Regions from separate parts of the Paenibacillus sp. GCM10027630 genome, predicted to be linked through region 1. Evidence: predicted binding sites of a transcription regulator. Region 1 holds the regulator's gene; the other holds the start of a gene.
What was found. Region 1 encodes NrdR, which represses ribonucleotide reductase genes. Its sites were predicted from a motif close to AACACNATATATNGTGTT; they were not measured.

Region 1 (9,520 bases):
TTGTCCATGCAGAAATAAGAACGGAATATTGGATGTTTGTTCGGAACGGATTGCAATACTTTCTATCGCTGCGTTTTGATCTGCGGCAAGCTGGAAGACGATACCCGGGTAACCGCTTGGACAAACCTTAACCTCGAGTGGTTGATCTCCTAAGTGAGTTGAGATTCGCAGGCACTCGATATCCCGGCTTAAAGCTGGAGGAGGAGGCAAAACGTTAAAGTTGATCGTTGTCATAATCTTTTATTTTACACGAATCCAGAGCAACTGGAAAGTTGTCTTCTTTTTAATATGCGAGCAAATGCACAACGCTCGAAAACCAAAGCGTTACGCATTTTTAAATTCCAATCATTTTACCAACGCGCTCCTCAATCGGTTCACTCCAAATTCCAAATAACCTTTTAGACAAGTCAGCATATAGACCCATCCTTCTTTATTGTCCACCAATTTTGCTATTAAATCAGGATCATTCTCGTCAAATCCATCTTCGTTCACTTCTACGATGGTACTTGCTTGATCCGTATCCTTGAGCGTTATTGTCACAAGGTGCGGCCCCCCGTCTTCCGCCCCCCATTCAAATACAATCTTTCGATTTTCAATCATTTCGATCACGTGAATATCCCCTTGAGCTTTGTACTCTTCGTACCTCAACGTGACTGTTTTGCTTTTTTCCCATCTCTCCGAGCTGGACGAAAACCAAAAATTTCCAATCTTTTCAGGATTGACAAAAGCTTCAAAAACGTCATAAGCAGGTTTTCGAATCTCCATTTTCGTCAAGTTATTCATTTGAATTCCTCCATTCATTAGGACCTGTCGAATTCCACTTCATATTCCTTATACAATTGTTTATATCCGTACTTTACCGCATTACTCCCCATCATAGAGGGCATTTCTAAACGTGCCAACGTTTCGGCAAGCCCCTTGGAGGCAACTCGATTATTTAGTCATGCCCAGACTTCGTTTAAACACGAATATCTCCTCGACAGCTCTATGATACCCGCCTGCAGCTCGGAACGAATCGCCAATTTCAACGCATTGCTTTGGAATTGACGCATCCTTTAGTACGCTTTCCGCTGCCTCTCTGAGATCTTGTGCGGTTAAGCCTTCTTGATTGAGCTGAATGCCTACACCGAGTTGAGCCACACGTCGCGCCACAACAGGTTGGTCGGCGCTTTGGGGAAGTACAATCAACGGCACACCATAATACATACCTTCACTGGTGCTGTTCATGCCGCCATGTGTGATAAACAATTTGGCGTGTTGCAGTACTTCGATTTGCGGTACGTAGTTGCGTACGATAAAATTCGCAGGAATGTCTCCCAAGTCCGCTATCTGGGTTTGTTTGCCGACGGATAAAATCACGGTATACTTCGTTTCAGCGAACGCGGCAAAACAGAGCTTGTAAAAATCCACGGCTTGATTGAAAACAGTGCCGAGTGATATGTAAATCAGGTGATCCGTATCCAAATTAGAAAAATCAAATTGATCATGAGCGTGCGGCACGAAAGAGGGTCCAACAAACTTAAACGTTTCATCGAAGCTTTCCCCATCAGGCTGAAAGCGTTTCGATGTGTAGACGATGGTCAATGGGGCGGGATTGCAAAAAACCTCGTAGGCGGAGCCAACTTGCACATTGTATTTCGCTTGCACGTTATTAACCAGTTGTTGAAAGTCTTGTTGTTCACGTTCATTCACATCTGCTGGAAAATGACTGGAGAGGTGGTCTTGCATACTGTCAAAACTGTTTTCTTGGATTGCAAAACTCGTACACGAATTGATTGCAGGCAGGTCGAGTATTTGTGCAAGTAAACGCCCACAGCCGAACATCGAGTCGTGAATGATGTAATCAAAACGTTCTCCTTTTGTTTGCTCAAGAAGACTGGGAATGATAATGTCGGCGGTGCGCAATAGTCCGCCTACTCGACCCCAAGGATTTCTTCCTCCGGCAAGGAATGCCTCAATAAATTTGCTGCCATCGAATGTGATCACCTCTGCGCCCGTTGGCTCGACGCGATCACGAAACTGTTCAGCTATAAAGTAAACTACCTCTTCTCCACGACGGATAAGTTCTTGAACAACACCGAGGGTTGGATTGATATGTCCTTCGGAACCTCCATTGATCAGCAAAACACGAGCCATATTCATCACCTTTCATAATGTGCCATCCTCCGCTAATAACGATACGTTTTTTTCAACAATGCACGAACACTAGGCTAAAAACAATACAAAATATCCCTAGAAAGTGGGGTCTTGCTTCGAAGTTGATTCAGATAATTTGCCGGAAGCCCCAAAACACAAAAAAACGACATTTCTGTCGTTTGTGTTAGATATTGGTGGAAAATAGGGGGATCGAACCCCTGACCTCATCGCTGCCAGCGATGCGCTCTCCCAGCTGAGCTAATTCCCCATATATTCGCAATCAAGGAAACAAGTTTCATTTTCCCATGTTACTTTCGGAACATTGTCGCGGGCCAGCATGGAATTCCAGCTGAGCTAAAGCTCTGTAGCGACAAAAATGATAATACCACAGGTGCTTAAAGGTTGTCAACAAAAAATGACAACACACACCTGCGGCCTATTTATTATCTTCGCCAACGCCATGCTTGGAGAGAATGTCATTGAGCTCGCGCATAAACATATTGATATCTTTGAATTGACGATAGACGGATGCAAACCGAATATAGGCAACTTCATCTACTGGGTACAGCTGTTCCATTACAATTTCACCGATGTTGCGGCTGTCTACTTCTGCATGCGCCGTATTGCGGACCTGCTTTTCCACCTCAGAGACGATTTTATCTAGCTGCTCTACCGACACTGGGCGCTTCTCACAGGCTCGTATTAGACCGCGGAGCATCTTTTCCCGGCTGAATTCCTCACGGCTGCCATCTTTTTTAATAACGATAAGCGGGGTTTCCTCCACCATTTCAAACGTCGTAAATCGCTTGGTGCATCTCTCACATTCCCTGCGGCGGCGAATGGATTTGTTCTCATTGGCTGCGCGGGAATCCAGCACTTTAGTTCCAAGGTAATCGCAGTATGGGCATTTCATCTTCTAACACTCCTTTTGCCGGGAATATCCCTTGCGAACTAATCCAAGGGATTGCCAACGAATCCCTGTTATGAACTTCCGATAAACGCACATAATAGGTTTACCAACTACAAGGAGGTGAACAGACATGGGTGCAGGACAATCTCGGAGCAGCAACGTACTTGTAGTTCCTCAAGCGAACGCAGCGTTGGATCAACTGAAATACGAGGTAGCACAGGAATTGGGTATCTCCATTCCTCAAGACGGTTACTACGGTAACATGGCTACTCGTGATACAGGTGCGATCGGTGGACACATTACCCGTCGCTTGGTACAAATCGCTGAACAACAACTAGCTGGACAATTTAAGTAATCATTTTAGGAAGAAGAAGTGTTGGACAATTGCTCCTCAGGGAGCTTGTCCAATGCTTCTTTGCATTTGAGGCGAAACTCCCCACTCTTCTGCATAAAGCTTATGATATTTATTATAATAATATAAAACGCGCTGAATGTAATGCCTTGTTTCACCAAATGGGATCGAATTCACCTTTTCCAGTGTACCATCCCACTCCTGATTTTGCAGCCAACGGTTTACATTTCCCTGTCCTGCGTTATATCCGGCTATGGCCGCCACTGTATTGCCTTTATACTGCTTGTGCAGCCAGCTTAAGTACCATGATCCTAATTGTATACTGACCGTAGGATTATGTAAATTTTCTTTATGAGTAGACGAGAAACGCCCCATCTCCACAATCCAATCTGAAGTGTCGGGCATAAGCTGCATTAGCCCAAAAGCGCCCTTTTTCGATTCGATATCCACTTTGAAGTTAGATTCTACACGAATAATGGCTGCGATCAAAAACGGATCTAAACCATATTTATCACCATTAAGCAGTATTTCATCCTTATATTGAATCGGATAAAGTAATCGGCCCACCATACTGCTGCTTAAAAACAAAAATATGATAAATGCAATTAAGAAAAGTGCAAATACCCGCTTCCTTCGCCAAAAGCCAAAGCTCATAGAAGCCCTCTCTTTCTCAGGAATTGTTCTACTTGCTCTTCTGTTTGCGGTAAGGAGCCCTCATTGTTGATGAGAATATCAGCCAATGCTTTCTTCTGCTCGATATCCATTTGGGCCTGCAGTCTTTTCTCAGCCTGCTCCAATGACAAACCATCGCGTAGAACAAGCCTGTCCATCTGCACATTTCGGGGAATATAAACGACCATTACCTCTTCAAACATTGATTGCAGTCCGGATTCGTACAATAGCGGCACATCTACTACTACCAGCTTATCCGGATGCTGCTGTTCGTAATCCTTCATTCTTTGCCGCATTAAAGCCCTGATAGAAGGATGCATCATATCCTGCAAATCCTTCAAAGCTGCTTGGTTTCCAAAAACCATTTCACCCAGCTTTTTGCGATTTAATGTCCCATCCTCAAGCAGCACTTCCTGGCCAAACCGTTCTGCTATTTGTTCCAGCACAGGGCTGCCCGGTTCGACAACCTCTCTAGCTATACGGTCGGCGTCAACCAGCATCACCCCGCGCTGCACCAGCATGTTAGAAACGGTGCTTTTGCCACAGGCGATGCCTCCGGTCAAACCGATGTTCATAGTAATTCTCCTCAGCTTGTAAGCATTATATTACAACAGTTTCATAATTCCCATAAAAATTAAAACGAATCCCGGAAAAACAGATAGCCTTCGAATCCATACCAGCTCCGAATACTTGTAGCCTATCCGCAATCCTGTAGCCAGAAATGCCCCGCTCGCAAATGCTATTACAGCTGAAGTAAGCCATGGAGTAAATCCGATTAAAGCTGCCCCAATACCAGCGCCAAAGGCATCCAGGGAAAGAGCCACCCCTAGCAACACAGCCTCAGATGCAGATATGTTGCCTGAACGGTCCCTGTCAGCTATAGAGGGCGTACGTAATATTTGAATGACTAACCCAAGCCTCTTAAGCTCTATATACATAATTTCTTTGGCGCTTTGAACAGCCGCCTCGTCCTGGATACCTGCTGCCGCGAAAGCATTCGGCTGATCGATATTTTCTTCTTGCTCCGCTGAATCCTTTTTCTGTGTCACAACCTGATATAAAGCCCATATTCCGATTCCAATCAGGATGATCCCACCAATTCCTTTTGCAACGTCCGGGTCTACAAACCTGCTTATAAAAACGCCAATCTGCATTGACATATAAATAATAAGCCCAGAACATACAGAAATGATGGCTACAGATAATAAGGGTATCCGAATTTTGCGTAAGCCGTACATGACTCCTACACCGAAACCATCCAGACTAACAGCCAAAGCCAAAATCAATAAAGATATAACAGGCAGCAGCATTAATTTTCCCCTCCCGATCGCTTTACCCCTACTATATGAAAAAATGGGCGGAGGGTGCACAACTGATTAAACCCTAACCTTCTTTACACGTTTCTGCTTCGATTTAAGCGGTTGGCATTTGGGGCAAAAGTGGGTTCCACGACCTGCAACAACACTCTTTTCAATTGGCTGGCCACAGGTGTAGCAGGACTCTCCCTTGCGGCCGTACATTTTGAGCTGGTGCTGGAACAATCCAATCTCACCTTGTCCGTTCACATAGGATTTGATCGATGAGCCTCCCGCGGCTACCGCTTCCTGCAGCGTCTTCACTATCGCCTCGAATAGAGCGGCAAGCTCCCGCTTGGTCAATGTATCAGCTTCACGTTCCGGGTGAATACCTGCCAAGAAAAGGGACTCATCCACATAAATATTCCCTATACCGACGATATATTCCTGATTAAGCAGCAGAGGTTTGATCTTGGTTGATCGACCCGATAGCTTGCTGCTAAAAGCGGCTAAGGTGAAGTTATCATCCAATGGCTCGAGCCCGAGCTTTTTCAGCGGATTTTCCTCTAATTCACGTCCCTTTGGGAAAAGATGCATAGTCCCGAATTGACGAACATCTTTATAACGAAGCTCGCTGTCGTCTGTAAAATGGAATACGACATGCGTATGAGGCTCCAATGGGTCCAACTGATCATATAACCCATACCTGCCTTCCATCCGCAGATGGGACACCAGGGTGAAGTCATCCATCATAAAGCAAAGAAACTTGCCTCTGCGCTCAACGTTTTGAATGGTCTGTCCGGCGAGCAGCAAGCAAAATTCCAGCGGCTCCTCCGGCAGCAGTATTATTCGGTTCAAATGAACCGTAACGTGGTCAATCTTCTTTTGTAAAACTAATTCGTTCAAGGTCCTTCGTACCGTTTCAACCTCTGGTAATTCCGGCATGATGATTTCACCTCAATAAACATTATTAATTTTGCACAGCGGCATTGAAGCGAACCGCTGTGTTGTTTTGGCCGACCATGCAGCAGTGACTCGCGAATTTTCCTCACCTTGTACATCCGAAACGTTAATAGAGAGAACTACTGTAAAGCTTGTCCCGCAGGGACAACAGCGATCCCCTATCACGGTATCCAAGTATAACCGTTCTCTTACGGGTGTCCAGAGGGCGTAGCCCTTGGAGCCCTCCCGGCGGGGAGGGTTTGGGTGGGGATGCATGGTTTGGGTGGGGGACTACCTTACTTCGCTTCATACCAGTTTGATCCGGTATCGACATCGGCTTTCAATGGAACGTCTAGTGATAGCGCATTTTCCATAACATCTTTTACAGTTGCTTTCATAATTTCAATTTCTTCTTTAGGAACCTCGAATACCAATTCATCGTGCACCTGAAGCAGCATACGGCTCTGCAAGCCGTCCTGCTTCATCCGTTTATCCATTTGTACCATGGCCAGCTTGATAATGTCAGCAGCGGTGCCCTGTATAGGTGTATTCATCGCTGTCCGTTCAGCAAATGAGCGCAGGTTGAAATTGGAAGCCGTAATCTCAGGCAAATAACGTCGACGCTGGAGCAAAGTCGTTACATATCCGTCCTGACGCGCTTTTTTTACAATGTCATCCATATATTGGCGAACCCCTTGGAATACGAAAAAATACTGTTCAATAAAAGCAGACGCTTCCTTACGGGTAATGTTCAAGTTTTGCGATAAGCCGTAATCACTGATGCCATACACAATACCGAAGTTAACGGCTTTGGCCTGCCGGCGCATATTGGAATCGACTGCTGATTCAGGCACACCAAACACATCCATCGCCGTTTTCGTATGAATATCCATATCCTTCAGGAATGCTTCCATCAGCCTCTCATCCTGCGAAATATGGGCTAGCACACGAAGTTCAATCTGCGAATAGTCAGCGGTTAATATCGACCAGTCAGGCCTGGAAGGTACGAATACCTTGCGGATTTTACGGCCTTCCTCCAGACGGATCGGGATATTTTGCAAATTCGGGTACTGACTGCTCAAACGACCAGTCGCGGCAATCGTCTGTTTGAAATACGTGTGTACTTTGCCTGTTTCACCGCGAACCTCTTTCAATAGTCCTTCCACATAAGTGGACTGAAGCTTAGCCAATGTCCGGTAATTGAGAATATGGCCGATAGCCGGGTGATAAGGCTCCAGCTTTTCAAGCACTTCAGCATCAGTGGAGTAGCCTGTTTTCGTTTTCTTCACAGCAGGCAGCTGCAGCTTTTCAAACAATATTTCTCCAAGCTGCTTAGGCGAGTTAATGTTGAACTCCGTTCCTGCCGCTTCATAAATGGATTTCATGATGGATTCCAGCTGAACCGCGAGCTCTGAACCGTACTGCTTCAGACCTTCAACATCTACCTTGATTCCCTTTTTCTCCATCGATGCAAGAACACTGGCCAAAGGAAGCTCCAGCTCGTAGAACAGCTGATGCATACCATTGCTCTCCAGATCGATTTGCATCGGCTCCATCAATTGTTGAACAGCCGTTACTTTCCGGCACAAATGCTCACAGATGACTTCGGCCGCGGGAATTTGAAATTTGGCGCCTTTGCCGAATACATCCTCGTCCGCCTTCAAGGAAGACAAGCCATATTTAGCCGTTAGGCCGTTCAAAGTTAAAGACGACTCCGTTGGATCAAGCAGATAGGCAGCAAGCAGCACATCAAAGGACGATCCGCACAGACTAAGTCCTTGCCAGCCCAAAGCCACTTCAGCCCGATGTTGATCGTAGATGGCTAAAGATTTATCCGGAGATTCCACCCATGCTCTTAGAGCCTCTGAATGAGTTCCTCCTTCGCGCAGCAGCTCAAACGGCACATAGTAGCAAGTATCCTGCGAAGCTAACGCTAAACCAAGCACATACCCGGTATGTGGATTATCCCCCACCACTTCAACATGCAGTGCTTTCACTTGAGGCAGTGCTTCAAGCAGCTCCGGCATGCGCTCCCGGTCTATAGCAACCGTCTGGATTTCTTCCTGTGGAGACTGTTCAGAGTCCAATGATGTATCCGCACCACCGAAATCCATTTTATCCAGCAGCGATTTGAACTCCAGCTTGCGGAACATTTGGGCTAGAGCTTGTCCTTCATAGCCTGTATAAGCTAATTCATCCCATGTAGAGGTAAGAGGCACCTCGCGGAATATGGTCGCCAGCCCCTTGCTCATCCGAGCGTCTTCCGCATGCTCTATGATCTTTTCCTTCATCTTGCCCTTAATTTGATCTGTATTGGCCAGAACGCCTTCCACGGATTCGAACTCGTGCAGAAGCTTAAGCGCTGTTTTCTCCCCTACTCCTGGAATCCCCGGAATATTATCGCTCGTATCTCCCATCAAGCCCTTCAAATCAATAATTTGATTCGGAGTTAGACCGTATTTCTCCTTAATATAAGGAGGATCGTACAGCTCAACCTCGCTGATGCCTTTGCGCGTCAAAGCGATTTTAACTTGATCGGATGCCAGCTGCAGCATATCCTTATCTCCACTTACAACAACTACTTCCATGCCGCCTTTTTCATCAGCCATTCTGGTCAATGTACCTATAATATCGTCAGCTTCGTACCCGTCAAGCTCGAACTGGGAAATACCGAAAGCTTTAATCAATTCCTTCAATAATGGAAACTGCTCGGACAGCTCCGGAGGAGTCTTGGCCCGCCCACCTTTATATTCTGCATAATCCTTATGTCGAAAGGTTGCTTTCCCGGCGTCGAATGCTACCAGAAAATGGGTCGGCTTCTGTTCGTCCAGCAGCCTTAACAGCATCGTTGTAAATCCGTATACTGCATTCGTGTGTAAACCGCTCGAATTACTCAGTAACGGGAGCGCAAAAAAAGCGCGGTAAGCAATACTATTGCCATCGATCACTACTAATTTAGACATGATTACACCTCATTTTCCATACTAACTCTATGATAGCATAGGATAATGCAATTAGAAAAACTATTCGATTTCCATTCATAAAGATATAAGGATGCTCGTAGCTTCTCATTGGTCTTAGCAGTAACTTTTCTTGCAATATTAGACTTGTTCAGCTCCGCTGGAAACCTACAAAATCTGATATTATAAAAAAAGCATAAGCTTCTACTCCTGTCCAAGGGGGTGACACCTCCAGCTTGCGCATAAACATAAC
Region 2 (9,520 bases), on a different contig from region 1:
GTTAATTAACTGCTCAAAGGCTTGCTGCAGCTTCCTGGTCACAGGTCCTGGACGGCCCGTTCCAATCCGTCTGCCGTCTACTGAGATAATGGGCGTTACTTCCACAGTAGTTCCACTGATAAACGCCTCTTCAGCCGCAAGTAGATCTTCAATGGTAAAAGCTCGCTCGTGGTACACTATGTCAAGATTACGGGCCAATCTAAGCACAACTTCACGGGTAATACCATGTAAAATGAGATTATTGGCGGGGTGTGTAAAGAGCTCGCCTTCTTTTATGATCATGAAGTTAGATGCACTGCATTCTGTAATGGTTCCATTTCTATGTAAAATGACCTCTCCAGCCCCTTGATCCAATGCATGCTGCTTGGCCATAACATTTGCTAGCAGATTCAAAGTTTTCAGGTCGCATCTGAGCCATCGAATGTCATCCGCTGTTATTGCTGTAATTCCTTGCTCCATTGTACTTTTCGGTCTAGGGATTTCATTACAAAAGGCCATCAAAACCGGCTCTGTATGGGTAGGCGGAAAAGGATGAGCGCGTGGTGCAGCCCCACGGGTGATTTGCATGTACACGGTGCCCTCTTGAAGATGATTAGTTTGTATTAGTTCGGTTAAATATTGATGCAGCCGCTCTAAACTATAGGGTAGTGGAATGCGGACCTCCCGAGCGCTCTTTTCCAACCTGCGGTAATGCCCCTCCGGTTCAAACAGATTGCCGTTATAAACACGAAATACTTCATAAACGCCATCTCCAAAATAATAGCCTCTGTCATCAGGGGAAATAGATACTCGCTCCTTAGGGAGAAACTGATTTTGATACAAATATAGGTTCATAGCAAGACGCTCCTTTTTTAAAATAAAATACGAACATTTGTTTGTGTTGCAATTAATAATATGGTATGCTCAAAGTAGTGAATGGCTGTTGACTGGTACATGCATGATTTACGAAGTCGTACTATCGTTAGGGTAACAAGGTTAGCCTTGTATGTCAAAATTAGTTTGCTGCTCTCTGCAAGTAATGGATCTCTAAGTTGAAAATGGTAGTGCTTTTGTCGTGGGAAATAGTTCCTGCGAATCGATTATTAGGCGAAAGCTGTCGAAAAAACTATCGTTTTCAATCCTTGAAAAAGAGTGATTCACAGAGCAAATTCAAGCAATTGGCAATGTGTCTTGTCCTAACCCGTGAATTCCGCGAGTGCCCCATTAGAAGTACCATATATTGTGCTGTATAATGTTAATGGCATACTAGATATTGTGCTTGGTGTTGATCTCTATTTTCGGGAGGTTATTGTTTTGGAGACAGTGGACAGCAAGAAATTAAGTGGTTTGAGCGAGAAAATTTTCCTTGATCGTTATGCTATGAAGAATGCAAATACGGCTTTAACGAAAGTCGGCGATACCGTATTGGTTCTGACAAAGGATGATCCCAAGTTTCCAGCCAAAGAGGTTGGGGAAGTGATCAGCCGCACTGATAAATATGTGAAGGTTAAGCTTCGCAATGGAGATATTGTAGATTCTTCGGTTGAAAAGCTTACTTTGACATTGGAAAAAACACCCGAGCAATTATGGGACCGTTTGGCAGGCGCCATGGCTTCAGTAGAAGCTACACCAGAGAAAAAAACGGAGTGGACGGAGAAGTTTAGATATATATTGGATGACTGGAAGCTTGTTCCTGGAGGACGGATTGCCGCAGGGGCTGACGCGAGCGATGAATTGACACTATTTAACTGTTATGTCATTCCATCTCCTCATGATAGCCGTGGCGGTATTATGAGTTCATTGACTGAGATGACGGAAATTATGGCTCGCGGAGGAGGCGTCGGTATTAATCTTTCCTCGCTTCGTCCAAGACGAGCAATTGTTAAGGGTGTTAATGGCTCCTCTAGCGGCGCTGTATCATGGGGAGGCTTGTTCAGCTACACCACCGGGTTAATTGAACAAGGCGGCAGCCGCCGCGGCGCATTGATGCTCATGATGAATGATTGGCATCCGGATGTTGCAGACTTTATTACAGTTAAGCAAACGATGGGGCAAATTACGAATGCGAATTTATCGGTCTGCGTCAGCAATGGTTTTATGAAGGCTGTTAAGGAAGATCTCGATTGGGATCTTGTATATCCGGACACAACCGATTCGCAGTATGACGAATTATGGGATGGAGATCTGGATAAGTGGAAGAAGCTAGGCAAACAAGTCCATGTATACCGTACTGTCAAAGCGCGTGAAATATGGCATACCATCATAGAATCGGCTTGGAAATCTGCAGAGCCTGGCGTTGTTTTCATGGAGTATTACAACCAAATGTCCAATAGCTGGTACTTCAATCCGATTATTTGCACCAATCCATGCGGAGAGCAGGGATTGCCGGCATGGGGTGTGTGTAATTTATCTGCCGTCAACTTGTCCAAATTCTATGATGCTGAGAAGCATGATGTGGCTTGGGATGAGCTCGGCAAGGTTGTACGCTATTCGACCCGGTTTCTAGATAATGTAATTGACAAGACACCTTATCATTTTGAGGAAAATCGGCTTAACCAGCTGAATGAACGCAGGGTAGGTCTTGGAACGATGGGCTTGGCTGAATTGATGATCATGCTTCAGATTCGTTATGGAAGCCCGGAATCACTCCAATTCATGGATCGGATTTACGGTTTTATGGCCAAGGAGGCTTACTTAGCATCCGCCGATATTGCCGCGGAGAAGGGCAGCTTCACCCTTTTTGAAGCGGATAAATACTTACAAAGCGGCTTCATGAAAACAATGACAAGTGAATTCCCTGAGGTTGGCGCGGCAATTCAGAAAAAAGGAATGCGCAATGTTACTGTGATAACTCAAGCGCCTACCGGGAGTACAGGAACTATGGTAGGCACTTCGACAGGTATAGAGCCTTATTTTGCTTTCGAATATTACCGCCAAAGTCGTCTTGGCTTTGATAAGCAGTATGTGCCCATCGCCCAGGATTGGAAGGATGCTCATCCGGGAGAGGATCTGCCTGACTACTTTGTAACCTCTATGGATTTATCCGCAGAGGATCATATCCGAGCTCAAGCTGCGATTCAGAAGTGGGTGGATAGCTCGATTTCCAAAACAGCGAACTGCCCTGCTGATTTTACGGTAGATGAGACCAAGCGACTCTATGAATTAGCCTTCGATTTAGGCTGCAAGGGCGTAACGATCTACCGTGATGGAAGTCGTGATGTTCAGGTGCTTTCTACAGAGAAGAAAGAGGATAAATCAATCGATGCAATTGCAGCGCTCAAACCGGATGTAACCGAAAAGGCAGAGACTCTCGCCACTTCATCAGGCCAAGAAAGTGTTCATACGCCTCTTAACAGCAGCATTGCTGAATCATTAGCTATAACTGTATCGGGGACGGACAAGGTGGATGATAAGCAGTACAAACGGCGGCCGCAAATTTTGCGTGGAGCTACGTACAAATTCAATACGCCATTCGGGATGGCCTACATTACGATTAACGATATGAATGGCTCGCCCGTTGAAATTTTCCTGAATGTGGGGAAAGCAGGATCCGATGTATTCGCTATGTCCGAAGCATTGGGCCGCGTCTGCTCCTTGTTCTTGCGTTATGGCGACCACGGCAACAAGGTACAGCTGCTGACAAAACATCTCAAAGGCATTGGTGGATCAGGAGCGATTGGCTTCGGTGCCAACCGAGTTGAATCCATTGCAGACGCAGTAGCCAAAGCGCTCGAGATGCACGGTGAATTTTCCGACGATGCGGACGACTACGTCACCGCCACCCAGGAGGTCGTGATGGAAACGACCGCACAATATGCGGTGAATCGCAGCTCAGCTACATCGCTCGACCTGTGCCCATCCTGCGGATCAGCTTCGTTGATCAATAGTGAGGGCTGCAAGAATTGTACTAATTGCGGTTATGGAAAGTGTAGCTAAGGAAAAGCAGGGGGTGACCCTTGCTTTTTTTTTGTGTGTGAAATTCCAGAATTAGAATTGTTTCATAATTCATTAGATTTAAACGCTATTTGAAGCTATCGTTAACCCTGCAAGTATGATTCCACTAGAGATGCTATAAAACACACAATCATGCATTTCAAAAAATGGAATTTGGCTCAGTTGTGACACAGCTCTATCAGTAATAACTGTGTGACTTGTCGATCGGATAGCTTCCCCATTAGGTGCTATGATTTGGCAACAACGAGCTGACAATCAAAGACAACGTTTGCCTGTATACCGCATGGGCCGATTGTACATCTCCCAAGTGTCCACCAATGTAAAGATGAATAACGCCGTGGAGTGAGGCCCAGAATATACGTATAACGGAATCCGTGTCATACTGTTCGGGAATCAGTCCTTTCTCTTGCGCATTGCTAATCACAGTCAATAATTGCCGCATGGCTGTTACAGTGCCATGCATACTTTCCTCGTCCGGTTTGAAATCTGCGAAAGCTCCTCCGAACATCAGCTTATAATAACTGGAGTAACGCTGCCCGAATTGCCAAAAGGTTTCTCCTAAGTTCAGCATTTGCTGTGCCGGATCAGCAGCTTGTGGCGTCCCCTCGAATTCGTTAGCGAGAAGCTTACAACCGTCCAGATACAACTGCTGAGCCAAGCCCTCTTTATTGACAAACAAGCTATAAATGATTTTTGTTGAGCAACCCATTTTTTGCGATACTTTACGCACAGTAACGGATTCCGGTCCCTCTTCTTGCAAGAGAGTTGCCGCAGCATCAACAACGAGTTTGCGGAGATTTTCAATATTTTGCAAGCGAGCTTCTTGGTAAGTTTTCAACTTTCGTGTGTTCGCATTGGAGGAGATATCTTGGTCGCTCATAATCATCACCTTCGGGTATCATATTTTCGTCAGGAAACAAGTTTCTTGCTCTCTTATCAGGAATTTTATACAGATGTTAGGCTGTTGTCAAAGAGATCTTGGATGTTCAAAAATCATATTGACATTCTAAAAATGAGTGGTTACAATAGTTCCATAAAGAAACACTGTTACCGACCGCGATGATTCTTAACTTTCTTGGGAGTTGAGAATCGCGGATTACTTTTAAGTATATGGTAACGATGTTTCTATATTATAACATTGTAACTAAAAGGGGAGTAGCGTTATGACAATGCAAGGGAAATGGGCGCTCGTCACGGGTGCTTCTTCCGGTATTGGAGAGCAATTCGCAAGACAATTGGCCAAACAAGGCAGCCATTTGGTACTCGTGGCCCGATCGGAGAGCAAGCTTGAGAGCCTGGCAGCTGAGCTCAGAAAGATGTATGGCATCAAAACCGAGGTTATCTCTATGGATCTTTCGAAAGAGGGCGCGCCCAGCGAGTTATATCAAAAATGTCGACTTTTGAAAGTGGATATCGAAATGCTGATTAACAATGCAGGGTTTGCTACACATGGTTTGTTTGAACAAGTGTCAGGTGAGCGTCAACATGAAGAAGTTATGCTCAATGTCGCCGCTGTTGTAGATATGACCCACTTGTTCTTACCGGACATGTTGCACAGAAGCTCAGGTGCAGTTATCAATGTTGCTTCAACCGCCGGATTTCAACCACTTCCCTATATGGCCGTATATGGAGCAACGAAAGCTTTCGTCCTGTCGTTTACTCAAGCGTTATGGTTTGAAAACCGTAACCGCGGTATCAAATTCTTCGCACTTTGTCCCGGTTCGACGGACACCAGTTTCTTTAATGTCGTAGGAGCGGAAGAGGCTTCCGTCGGAAAGAAAGATACTCCAGAAAGAGTCGTAAAGGTTGCACTTCGCGCGTTGAAGGATGGGAAAGTGTATGTCGTTCCGGGTGTGCAGAATTATCTAGGGGCGCAGTTATCGCGATTCATTACACGAAAGCAAGGTCTTCGGCTTGTAGGAAGCATGCTTCGTCCGCGTGAAGGATACAGCAGCAATAATAAGAATCCGGGTAATGAATCTGATCTTTCTGGGAGGACAATACGATGAAAGCTATACTACTGAAAAACGGCTTCGGCTTTGAAGAATTAACCATAACGGAACTCGATATACCAACGCCAGGCCCTAAGGAAGTGCTTGTCCGCATGAGGGCAGCTTCTCTCAATTATCGGGATCTGGTGGTCCTCAGCGGATTAATGCCGATCGAAGTCAAATTCCCCTTCATTCCATTATCAGACGGAGCCGGAGAAATTGTAGCCGTTGGCCAAGGAGTAACAAGGTTTCAAGTCGGACACCGAGTAGCGGGTAATTTTCAACAGCGATTCATTGGCGGCAGCCCAAGACCAGGGGTGTTAGATGACAGTCTGGGAGGTCCATTGAACGGAGTAGCGGCTGAGTATATCGTTCTGCATGAAGACGGAGTGGTCCTTATTCCCGATCACCTCACTTATGAGGAGGCCTCCACCTTGCCGATCGCGGCATTAACCGCATGGAGCATGCTAATCGAATACGGTGGTTTGCAAACAGGTGATACCGTGCTGCTGCAAGGAACAGGCGGTGTTTCCATCTTTGGGCTGCAATTCTCGCTTTTGGCCGGAGCACGAGTCATCATCACGTCGAGCAGCAACGACAAGATGGAACGAGCAAAAGCTCTTGGCGCATGGCAAACGATCAACTATTCGGAAGTTCCTGATTGGGATAAGGCAGCGTTAGAGTTGACTGGCAGTGGTGTCGACCATGTTCTTGATGTTGGAGGAGCGGCAACGATGGGGAAATCTATAAATGCGCTTCGCACTGGAGGGACCGTGAGTATGGTCGGGTTCTTATCGGGCTTGACCATTCCGGAATACGATGTCTCCAGCATCTTGCAGAAAGCGGCAACTGTTCGCGGCAGTCAAGTCGGCAACCGAGATCACTTTGAAAAGATGAATCGAGCGATTGCCAATCATGGTTTACATCCCGTCATCGACCGTGTGTTTCCTCTGGATCGAATTGGAGAAGCATTCGCGCTCTTGGCTGAAGGAAAGCAATATTTTGGTAAAATCGTAGTCCAAATCTAAATCTCGCAAAAATGGCAAAGGAGGCACTTTAATGCCCAAATCAACAGCTCGCTCCGTTAAATCTACTGAAGGCGTGAGTCGTCCTAAACGCTCACTATGTGCTAGGATATGCAGATGGGGGCTATCGCTGCTCGCTGTGCTCGTTATAGGATTACTCGTTTTCTTGCTTTTGCCTTCACCGATAAAACCTACAAAATGGTCCGCACCGACGGCTCCTTCTCTTGAGGAAGCGGGTCCGTGGAAACAGAACAATAAACTCAGCTCGGCTCAGCTTGTTACTGATGCCCCTCAATTCCCGGAATTCATTACATTCGATAAAGAAGGACAGCTATATACAGGAGATTCAAATGGTAAAATTTACAAAGTTCCTTTCGATGCAGAGGGTAAACCGCAAAAAGCCCAATTGTTTGCAGACACCAAAGGAACGCCTAATGGGCTTAAATTCGATGCCAATGGCGATTTAATCGTTACTGATGTCAAGAAGGGACTGCTGTCTATAAACCCATCCGGGAGCATAGAGGTATTGGCCAATCAAGTGGACGGCAAGCCGATCTATCTGGCTAACGAGCTTGATATTGCCCAGGACGGCTCAATTTATTTCTCCGATACTTCGAATTATGGCAGCGTGACCTTCAAAGAAATTGCCGAGAACAAGCCGCATGGACGTTTGCTGAAGTACGATCCAAAGACCAAGCAAACGACCGTCCTGTTAGAAGGCCTGTACTTTGCAAACGGGGTTGCCTTGTCTGCGGATGAAGATTTTGTGCTTGTGGCGGAATCGTATCATTATCAGTTAACCAGATACTGGCTCAAGGGTCCAAAGAAGGGGACATTTGATATTTTCGCAGACAATCTCGCAGGCTTCCCAGACAACATTACGCGTGATGAGCAAGGTCATTTTTGGGTTGGTATCTTCACAACTCGCCTTTCCTTTGTAGATCTGATGCATAGCAACCCTTGGTTGGCCAGTACCATGGCCAAAATACCGCAGTTGCTGCTGAGCGGTGCAAGCGCACCGGCGAAGCATGGTCTTGCTGTGGAACTCAGCCCGCAGGGAGAGCTTATCGGAAGCTGGCATGATCCGGAAGGCAAACTGTATGGGGTAACGACGGCTGCAAGCCATAACGGATTTTTATATATAGGAACGGCACCTGGAGGCAGTCATGGCGTTCACCGCGTGCTTTTAACAAAATAAGGTTGGAATCCGGGAGGGTGGAAACATGGGAGGAGATGTACAGGACAAATGTACACGGTCTAATGTTGACGCTACACTACGGGCTTCCGCCGATGATGTCATCATCATCTCCTCCATTGCCGGCAAGGAAGTGATTGCCGGAGGAGGTCCATACAGCGTTACCAAATATGGCGTTAACGCCATAGCGTCTGCATTACGTTTGGAGACAATCGATCAGGGGATTCGCATTACTACGATTCAGCCCGGGGTGGTGGCAACAGAATTTTCTCAGGTGGCCGGGTATTCCGAGGATGAAATTCGCGCGTTTGCTTCGAAAGTCTTGCCGTTACATCCTGATGATGTTGCAGAGGCGGCGCTCTATGCATTGGAGCAGCCTGAGCATGTCAGCATTCCGGAACTAACCATCATGCCTTCAAGGCAAGCCCAACGATTCAAATAAAGCGATGTCCATTTGGCATGCCATTTCGTATTCAGATAAAGCCCTAAGTTTGGTATACCGGATAGTGCAACTAACCATTGTATGGCATGCAAGAGGTCGTCGGTTCGATCCCGATAGTCTCCACCAAACATTATCATTGAACCTCCAAGCGGAGGTTTTTTGTATTCAAATAAACAAATCAGATTTTTGCATTCTTTTTAAGCTGTAGAATCCGCCAATCAAGGTAACATTAACTAAATTTACCTTTGAACTAAATTTAATCGTGATAAAAGCTTTAAAATGGAAGATGCTAAAATCATTACTTGTGAACTTTCAGAAAAATGTTATTAGGTAAATACTGACTTATCAAATTTAAAAATCAATGTTACACGAAGAATACGAGCCAAGTTAATCTGAAATTAGGATTTAAACACGTGGCTTGTTCTCTGCTGACGCTTGTTCTGCTAGTTACACCTGCAAATGTCTCTGCAGCTACGATTTCAACATATGGGTTGCCTTCCATTTACCCAGCTTCAACAACTTATTCTTTGAAGCGGATACTATGGTAATTCCCGTCGTTGGTTATACCAGTAATTATGATTATGCGCATTTTTCATTGTCTGACGGTCCTGTTACGATTGAGGTGACTGCGCTTGGACAAGCGAGCATCTCTTCCTACAATATCAGCTCCAAAAAACTTAATCTATCCGGCTCAAAAAATGAGAATAAGCTGCCCTTTACCTTAAACAACGATGAATAATTGGCGACAGATTCAAGACCCATTTATGAGCGTATATTAGAATCGCTGCGTGAAGAAATTGTGCAACGTAAGTATAAAGTTGGAGACTGCGTCCCATCGGAGAAGGAGTTGGCGGATGAATATAAAGTGAGTCGAATTACAAGCAAGAAGGCTCTAGAGATGCTAGCGGAGGATGGCCTCATCGTTCGAAGCTCG

Region 2: the regulator NrdR is predicted to act here: its motif matches at 1,209-1,226, upstream of ACFQ0C_RS35665 (adenosylcobalamin-dependent ribonucleoside-diphosphate reductase).

What each region holds. Positions count from the first base shown of each region.
Region 1 covers NZ_JBHTGY010000031.1:97,995-107,514, reverse strand. The annotation lists gene ACFQ0C_RS14200 (helix-turn-helix domain-containing protein) at 1-234, opposite strand, end outside; gene ACFQ0C_RS14195 (SRPBCC family protein) at 346-783, opposite strand; gene ACFQ0C_RS14190 (macrolide family glycosyltransferase) at 934-2,136, opposite strand; tRNA gene ACFQ0C_RS14185 (tRNA-Ala) at 2,329-2,404, opposite strand; gene nrdR (transcriptional regulator NrdR) at 2,573-3,049, opposite strand; gene ACFQ0C_RS14175 (alpha/beta-type small acid-soluble spore protein) at 3,177-3,401, shown strand; gene ACFQ0C_RS14170 (lytic transglycosylase domain-containing protein) at 3,438-4,052, opposite strand; gene coaE (dephospho-CoA kinase) at 4,049-4,645, opposite strand; gene ACFQ0C_RS14160 (MntP/YtaF family protein) at 4,676-5,377, opposite strand; gene mutM (DNA-formamidopyrimidine glycosylase) at 5,447-6,310, opposite strand; gene polA (DNA polymerase I) at 6,604-9,270, opposite strand.
Region 2 covers NZ_JBHTGY010000095.1:95,663-105,182, reverse strand. The annotation lists gene dat (D-amino-acid transaminase) at 1-834, opposite strand, end outside; gene ACFQ0C_RS35665 (adenosylcobalamin-dependent ribonucleoside-diphosphate reductase) at 1,360-3,915, shown strand; gene ACFQ0C_RS35660 (TetR/AcrR family transcriptional regulator) at 4,154-4,813, opposite strand; gene ACFQ0C_RS35655 (SDR family NAD(P)-dependent oxidoreductase) at 5,097-5,942, shown strand; gene ACFQ0C_RS35650 (zinc-dependent alcohol dehydrogenase family protein) at 5,939-6,952, shown strand; gene ACFQ0C_RS35645 (SMP-30/gluconolactonase/LRE family protein) at 6,984-8,147, shown strand; gene ACFQ0C_RS35640 (SDR family oxidoreductase) at 8,173-8,586, shown strand; gene ACFQ0C_RS35635 (hypothetical protein) at 9,128-9,325, shown strand; gene ACFQ0C_RS35630 (GntR family transcriptional regulator) at 9,326-9,520, shown strand, end outside.